DNA from 2 places in the Variovorax nitratireducens genome. Region 1 is predicted to be linked to the other one. Evidence: riboswitches for the same ligand, from Rfam matches in the RefSeq annotation. Region 1 holds a riboswitch; the other holds the start of a gene.
What was found. Region 1 has a riboswitch for S-adenosylhomocysteine ahead of ahcY (adenosylhomocysteinase). Riboswitches for the same ligand answer to the same signal wherever they lie in the genome.
Positions count from the first base shown of each region.

Region 2: it holds a riboswitch for S-adenosylhomocysteine, as region 1 does, so the genes downstream of both, metH (methionine synthase) here and ahcY (adenosylhomocysteinase) in region 1, are expected to answer to the same signal.

Region 1 is NZ_JBPJZO010000007.1:159,181-163,387, forward strand. It holds gene ACSFA8_RS17930 (peptide chain release factor 3) at 47-1,681, opposite strand; S-adenosyl-L-homocysteine riboswitch at 1,800-1,867, shown strand; gene ahcY (adenosylhomocysteinase) at 1,948-3,387, shown strand; gene ACSFA8_RS17940 (TlyA family RNA methyltransferase) at 3,398-4,207, shown strand; gene metF (methylenetetrahydrofolate reductase [NAD(P)H]) at 4,185-4,207, shown strand, end outside.
Region 2 is NZ_JBPJZO010000002.1:197,434-201,640, forward strand. It holds gene metH (methionine synthase) at 1-2,328, opposite strand, end outside; S-adenosyl-L-homocysteine riboswitch at 2,354-2,436, opposite strand; gene ACSFA8_RS06235 (PACE efflux transporter) at 2,444-2,917, opposite strand; gene ACSFA8_RS06240 (LysR family transcriptional regulator) at 2,988-3,902, shown strand; gene ACSFA8_RS06245 (SH3 domain-containing protein) at 3,909-4,207, opposite strand, start outside.

The DNA of each region.
Region 1 (4,207 bases):
CTCGGGGGGCAGCGAGGACACGGCAGTGCCGAGCGTGGGGGTCACATCACCCCGCCGTCTGCAGCGCCAGCCCCGCGTGCTCCCGCAGCGGATGGAAATGGATCTTCGGAAAGCGCTCCTGCGCGAGGCGCACGTCGTACGGCGAGGTGCACAGGTACGCCAGCGTGTTGGCCGCATCGAGCGCCATGCGCGCCGGGTAGGCGTTGACGAATTCGCGCAGCTCGGCCGGCGTGTCGGCCGTGATCCAGCGGGCGCCGGTGTACTGGCATCCTTCGAGCTTCACGTCGGCGTCGTACTCGGCCTTCAGGCGGTGCTGCACCACTTCGAACTGAAGTTGCCCGACCGCGCCGAGCAGCATCGGCCCGCCCATCTCGGGGCGAAACACCTGGATCGCACCCTCCTCGCCGAGTTGCGCCAGGCCTTGCTGCAACTGCTTGGTGCGCAGCGGGTTCTTCAGGATCACGGTCATGAACAGCTCGGGCGCAAAGAAGGGCAGGCCGGTGAACTGCAGCGAGGCGCCGTCGGTGATGGTGTCGCCCAACTGCACGCCGCCATGCGTGGTGAAGCCCACGATGTCACCGGCATAGGCTTCCTCCACCGCCTCGCGGCGCTGGCTCATGAAGGTGACGACGCTGGTCGGCCGCAACTCCTTGGCGGTGCGCTGCACCTTGAGCCGCATGCCCGGCGTGTACTTGCCCGAGGCCATGCGCACGAAGGCGATGCGGTCGCGGTGGTTGGCGTCCATGTTGGCTTGCACCTTGAACACGACGCCGGCGAAATCCTTGTCCTCGGGCTGGATCTCTTTCACGACCGGCTGGCGGTTGACCAGCGTGGTGCTGGTGCGCGACTGCGGCGAGGGCGCGAGGTCGACTAGCGCGTCGAGCACTTCCATCACGCCGAAGTTGTTGACGCCCGAGCCGAAGAACACCGGGGTCTGCTTGCCGGCGAGAAAGGCGGCGCGATCCCATTCGGGCGAGGCCCCGGCCGCCAGTTCCATGCTCTGCTCGGCGATCTCGAACTCATGGCCGAAGCGCTTGAGCAGCGCGTCGCGGTCGCTCAATGCGATGGTCTCGAACTCCTGCGGCAGCCGCTCCTTGCCCGAATCGAACACCGTCATGGTCTGCGTGCGCAGGTTCATGATGCCGCCGAAGACTTTGCCCTGGCCGACTGGCCAGGTCATCGGCACACAGGGCATGCCGAGCTCGCGCTCGATCTCGTCGAGGATGTCGAGCGGCTCGCGCACCTCGCGGTCCATCTTGTTGACGAAGGTGATGATGGGCGTGTCGCGCTGGCGGCAGACTTCGATCAGGCGGCGCGTCTGCGCTTCGACGCCGTTGGCCGCGTCGATCACCATCAGCGCAGAGTCCACGGCCGTCAGCACGCGGTAGGTGTCTTCCGAGAAGTCCTTGTGGCCCGGTGTGTCGAGCAGGTTGATCACGTGGTCGCGGTAGAGCATCTGCATGACCGACGAGGCCACCGAAATGCCGCGCTGCTTTTCGATCTCCATCCAGTCCGAGGTGGCATGCCGCGTCGCCTTGCGCGCCTTGACCGAGCCTGCGATCTGGATTGCGCCCGAGAACAGCAGCAGCTTCTCAGTCAGCGTGGTCTTGCCGGCATCGGGGTGAGAAATGATCGCGAAGGTGCGACGGCGGCGGGTTTCGGCAAGGAAGGGGGATGACACACGGGGCTCCAGGAGAACCGCCGATTTTCGCAGACGCGCAAGAGCAGGCTGCTGCCACCGGCATGGCGGGCCGCCGGCATGTCTTGCGCGCGGCGCGGCGGCCTGCGCTAAAATCCGCCGTTCCGAGGAGCGTTGCAGCGCCAAAGGCGTGAGGCTCGGACACCTTCGCAACCACGCTCACCTGCTGTTCTCGCGGTGAGTTGCTGTCTCGTCAGACCCCCGAACGCAGTGGCACTTTTCAAACAACTTGTTTTGTTGGAGTTCTCATGAGCGCTGTTCTCAAGCCCACCCCCGTCACTTCCGCCGACCAGGCAATCGCCGACCTCTCCCTTGCCGCCTGGGGCCGCAAGGAAATCCGCATTGCGGAAACCGAAATGCCCGGCCTGATGGCGATCCGCCAGGAATTCGCCACGAGCCAGCCGCTCAAGGGCGCGCGCATCACGGGTTCGCTGCACATGACGATCCAGACGGCCGTGCTGATCGAGACGCTGCAGGCGCTCGGTGCCGACGTGCGCTGGGCTTCGTGCAACATCTTCTCGACGCAAGACCATGCCGCCGCCGCCATCGCTGCCGCCGGCACGCCGGTGTTCGCGATCAAGGGCGAGTCGCTGACCGACTACTGGGACTACACCCACGCCATCTTCGACTTCGGCCCCAAGGGTTCGAAGGGCGAAGGCCCGAACATGATCCTGGACGACGGTGGCGATGCCACGTTGCTGATGCATCTGGGCCAGCGCGCCGAGAAGGATCAATCGGTGCTCGCCAATCCGACCAGTGAAGAAGAACGCATCCTCTACGCCGCGATCAAGGCCAAGCTGGCGGTCGACGGCACCTGGTACACCCGCAAGTCGGCCGAGATCATCGGCGTGACCGAGGAAACCACCACCGGCGTGCACCGCCTGAACGAGATGTCGGCCAAGGGCACGCTGCTCTTCCGCGCCATCAACGTGAACGACTCGGTCACCAAGAGCAAGTTCGACAACCTTTACGGCTGCCGCGAATCGCTGGTCGACGGCATCAAGCGCGCGACCGACGTGATGATCGCCGGCAAGGTCGCCTGCGTGGCCGGCTACGGCGACGTGGGCAAGGGCTCGGCCCAGGCACTGCGCGCACTGTCGGCGCAAGTCTGGGTCACCGAGATCGACCCGATCAACGCGCTGCAGGCCGCGATGGAAGGCTACAAGGTCGTGACCATGGAGTACGCCGCCGACAAGGCCGACATCTTCGTGACGACCACCGGCAACAAGGACGTGATCACGCACGACACGATGGCCGCGATGAAAGACCAGGCCATCGTCTGCAACATCGGCCACTTCGACAACGAGATCGACGTCGCCTCGATCGAAAAGTACGAATGGGAAGAGATCAAGCCGCAGGTCGACCACATCACCTTCCCCGATGGCAAGAAAATCATCCTGCTGGCAAAGGGCCGCCTGGTGAACCTGGGCTGCGGCACCGGCCACCCGAGCTTCGTGATGTCGTCGTCGTTCGCCAACCAGACGATCGCGCAGATCGAACTCTTCACCAAGCCCGACGCTTACGAAGCCGGCAAGGTCTACGTGCTGCCCAAGCACCTGGACGAGAAGGTCGCCCGCCTGCACCTGAAGAAGGTCGGCGCGATGCTGACCGAACTGACGGATGCGCAGGCCGCCTACATCGGCGTCGACAAGAACGGCCCGTACAAGGCGGACACCTACCGCTATTGATCGAAGCGCTGTGCGCGCCGATCAATTGCTCGTCGAACGCGGCCTCGCCGCGTCACGCTCGCAGGCCGTCCGGCTGATTGCGGGCGGTATGCGCTGGCGCGACGCGGGGACGCAGGGCGCCTGGCGTGCCGTTGGCAAGAACCGCGACGATCTGCCCGAAACGGCCGAACTGGAACTGGCCGATGCAGCCGAGGCGCGTTACGTGTCGCGCGGCGGGCTCAAGCTCGAAGGCGCGCTGCGCGTTACCGGCATCGATGCGACGGGGCTGCAGTGCCTCGACATCGGGCAGTCGACCGGCGGCTTTACCGATTGCCTCCTGCAGCACGGCGCGGCGCATGTGACCGGCGTTGACGTCGGCCACGGGCAACTGCACGCCCGGCTGCGCGAGGACGAGCGCGTGACCGCGATTGAAAAGGTCAACGCGCGCAGCCTTGTGGCTGCGGATCTGGCAGCCGAGGCCGAGGCCGAGCCGCGCTTCGACCTGGTGGTCGGCGACCTGTCGTTCATCTCGCAGACGCTGGTGCTGCCCGCCGTGGTGCCCTTTCTCGCTGCGGACGGCCACTTGCTGATGTTGGTCAAGCCGCAGTTCGAACTGCAGCCGGGCCAGGTCGGCAAAGGCGGCATCGTGCGCGATGACGCGATGTATGCGGTGGTCGAGCAGCGCCTGCGCGATGCTTGCGCCGCACTCTCGCTGCGCGTCGTGCAGTGGTTCGACAGCCCGATCGAGGGCGGCGATGGCAACCACGAGTTTTTCATTCATGCCGTTCGGGAGACGAGCGGTGCAACAGGAGTCGGCCGTGCGCCTGCCACTCAGCTTTGA
Region 2 (4,207 bases), on a different contig from region 1:
GGCCGAGTAGTCGTCGAGGTCGTCGATGAAGTACTTTTCCTTCTTCTCGATGCCGAGGCCGGCGGTCACGGCGAACACGCCGACGTAGTCCTTGATGCCGCTGTCTTTCGGCGCCACGAAGTCGGCCAGGCAGCGGCTCGGGCGCATCACGCCTTCGATCACCTGTTTTTCGGCTTGCTGGCGCATGCCGTACCAGGTGAGCGCGACTTCGGTGCGCGACTCGTCGGTGTAGAGCACGATGTCGTCGTCGTTGACCGTGTTGGCCGGCCAGAAGCCGACGATGCCGCTGGCACTGAGCCAGCGGCCTTCGATCAGGCGCTGCAGCATGCGCTTGGCATCGGCATACACGCGCACGGCCTCGGTGCCGACCACCTCGTCCTTCAGGATCGCAGGGAACGGCCCGGCCAGATCCCAGGTCTGGAAGAACGGGCCCCAGTCGATGTACCTGGCGAGCTCGGTCAGGTCGAAGTTCTTGAACACGCGGCGGCCCAGGAAGCGCGGCACGGTCGGCGTATAGGCCGACCAGTCGACCGGTGTCTTGTTGGCACGCGCCTTCTGGAGCGGCCAAAGGGTCACCTGCTTCTTGTTGGCATGCTGGTGGCGCACCTTGTCGTAGTCGGCGTTGAGTTCGTCGATGTACTTCGTGGCCTGGTCGGAAAGCAGCGACTGCGCCACGCTCACGCTGCGCGAGGCATCGGGCACGTAGACCACCGGGCCTTCGTAGTGCGGCGCGATCTTGACCGCCGTGTGCACGCGGCTGGTGGTGGCGCCGCCGATCATCAGCGGGATCTTCCTGATGCGGAAATGGTCGTCGCGCTGCATCTCGCCCGCGACGTACTGCATCTCTTCGAGGCTCGGCGTGATAAGGCCGCTGAGGCCCACGATGTCGGCGCCCTCGACCTTGGCGCGCGCCAGAATCTCGTGGCAGGGCACCATCACGCCCATGTTCACGACCTCGAAGTTGTTGCACTGGAGCACGACGGTGACGATGTTCTTGCCGATGTCGTGCACGTCGCCCTTGACGGTAGCGATGATGATCTTGCCCTTGGTGCGCACGTCGCGCCCGGCTGCTTCGTCGCGCAGCTTTTCTTCCTCGATGTAGGGCAGCAGGTGCGCCACCGCCTGCTTCATCACGCGGGCCGACTTCACCACCTGCGGCAGGAACATCTTGCCCTGGCCGAACAGGTCGCCGACCACGTTCATGCCGTCCATCAGCGGGCCTTCGATCACGTGCAGCGGGCGGCCGCCCTTGGCGAGGATGTCCTGGTAGGCCTCTTCGGTGTCTTCGACGATGAACTCGGTGATGCCGTGCACCAGCGCGTGCGTCAGGCGCTGCCCGACCGTGACGGGTGCATCGGGCGTGCCGCGCCAGTCGTTGCGCTTGCTCTCGTCTTTGGCGCCGCTCTTGGCGGTTTCGGCCACCTCGACCAGGCGCTCGCCGGCGTCGGGCCGGCGGTTCAGGATCACGTCCTCGACGCGCTCGCGCAAGGTCGGCTCGAGGTCGTCATAGACACCGACCATGCCGGCATTGACGATGCCCATGTCCATGCCAGCCTTGATCGCGTGGTACAGGAACACGGTGTGGATCGCTTCGCGCACCGGGTCGTTGCCGCGGAAGCTGAAGCTCACGTTGCTGACGCCGCCCGACACCTTGGCGCCGGGCAGGTTCTGCTTGATCCAGCGTGTCGCCTCGATGAAGTCGACCGCGTAGTTGTTGTGCTCCTCGATGCCGGTGGCCACCGCGAAGATGTTGGGGTCGAAGATGATGTCTTCCGCCGGAAAGCCGATCTCGTCGACCAGGATGCGGTAGGCGCGCTCGCAGATTTCGATCTTGCGCTGGTAGGTGTCGGCCTGGCCTTTCTCGTCGAAGGCCATCACGACGGCGGCCGCGCCATAGCGCCGCAGCAGCTTGGCCTGGTGCTTGAACTGCGCCTCGCCCTCCTTCATCGAGATCGAGTTGACGATGCCTTTGCCCTGGATGCAGCGCAGTCCGGCCTCGATCACTTCCCACTTCGAGCTGTCGACCATGATCGGCATGCGCGCGATGTCGGGCTCGCTCGCGATCAGGTTCAGGAAACGAACCATCGCCGCCTTGCTGTCGAGCATGGCTTCGTCCATGTTGATGTCGATCACCTGCGCGCCGTTTTCGACCTGCTGGCGCGCAACCGCCAGCGCCTCTTCGAACTGGCCGTTCAGGATCATTCGCGCAAAGGCCTTCGAGCCCGTCACGTTGGTGCGCTCGCCGATGTTGACGAACAGCGAGCCCTCGCCGATCGTGACCGGCTCGAGGCCGGACAGCAGCATGGGGGGAACGGGGACTTGGGACATGGCACTCACCTGTGTGAATCGGATCAGCAGGTGAGCGTCGTTGCGGGAGACCTGGAACCCCAAGCCTGACACCTCCGCGCGGGGGATGTTGCAACGCTCCTTGGGAGCGCGGATTTTAAGTCGTCTTGGCCAGGGCCGGTTCACAAACCCCGAGCCGCCCTGGCGGCGCCCCCGCGGCCGAGGCCGGCAGGCCGAAGACGCGGTCGAAGCCCCAGTTGAAGGCAAAGGTGTAGACCAGGAAGAACAGCACCAGGCCGAGGTCCATCACCAGGGCCTCCCACAGGCTCACGCCCAGCCCCCACGCGAACATCGGCACCAGAAAGGCGATCAGCCCGCCCTCGAAGCCGATTGCATGCGCGATGCGGCGGCGCACGCTGCGGCCGCGCACGGCCTGGCGCGACTCCCAGCGCTCGAACAGGGTGTTGAACGCGAGATTCCAGACCACCGCCACGACCGATGCCGCCACGGCCAGTGCGCCCGAATGCCCCAGCCCCTGGCCCGTCATGAGCGCCAGGCCGCCGGCGGCCGCGACGATGGCAATGCCTTCATAGAGGCTGATGTAGACGACTTTGCGTTGAATTCCTTGCATGAAGTCGACTTTATGACGGGTGAATTGATATAAAAAGTCATCTTCTTTCAGATAAATTGATAGTCAACCCATGGCCTTTTCCAGCGACACGGTCGAAGTTTTTCTCGCGGTGATCGACCGCGGCTCGTTTTCGGCCGCCGCGCGCTCGCTGGGGCGCGTGCCTTCGGCCGTGAGCATGGCCATCGCCCACCTCGAAGCTGAGCTCGCCCTGCCGTTGTTCGACCGCAGTGGCCGCGAACCGCGCCCCACCGCAGCGGCGCGCTCGCTGGAGCCGCAGGCGCGGCTGCTGGCGGCCCAGCTGAAGGCGCTGCAGGTGCAGGCGCTCGGGCTGACGCAGGGGCTCGAAAACCACCTCACGCTGGCGATTGCGCCGGAACTGCTGTCTGCGCCCTGGAGCGCGCCGCTCGCCGCGCTGGCGCAGGAGCACCCCCTGCTCGAAGTCGAAGTGCTCGCGGCACCGCAGGCCGATGCGCTCGAAATGCTGCACACCGGTCGGGCCCAGCTCGCGCTGGTGTTCGAGCGCCCCAGCATCGACGGGCGCGAAGGTTTTCAGGAGGTCGCGAGCGAGCTGCTGGTGGCGGTGATCGCGCCGAACCACCCGGTGTTCGTGGCCGCCGGCCGGCGCCTGCGCGAGCAGCACCTGACCAACACGCGGCAGGTGGTCGTGGCCGGCCGCGACCTCGCATCGAGCGACCCACGCCTGGTGTTCGCGCGGCACATCTGGCGCAGCGACAACGCCCAGGCGGCGCTCAGCCTGATCAAGGCGGGGGTCGGTTGGGGCTGGCTGCCGCGCAGCTTCGCGCAGCCCCATGTGGCGGCCGGCGAACTGGTCGAGATCGAGTTCGAGAACCTCTCGAACGGGCTCGATCTGTGGGTCGACGTGGTGTGGTCGAAGGAGCGCCCGCTCGGCCTGGGCGCGCAACGCTTCATTCAGCTCATCCAGCGCGCCGACAGGAGCGAGGGCGCACCGGCGCCCGCCGCCTGAAGGCTGTCAGCCCCCGTCGGGCCTCTGCGCGCCCGAACCGTCCCCGAGATTGGGCCGGCCGCCCGGGGGGGTATGCGGTCGCGGCGCCTGCGGCACATTGACGTTGGGCGGCGCTGGCGGCGTGGCCGGTGCTACGCCGACATTCGGTCGGCCACCGCCCTGCTGCGGCGGTACGACGGCCGGGCCGGGAAGACCGATACCAGGGCCGGGTTGCGGCGCGCGGAAGCCCGGATCGCGAGGTGGCCGTTGACCATCGCCAGGGTGCGGTCGGTTGCCCTGCTCGGGCCGGTAGCCCTGATCGGGTC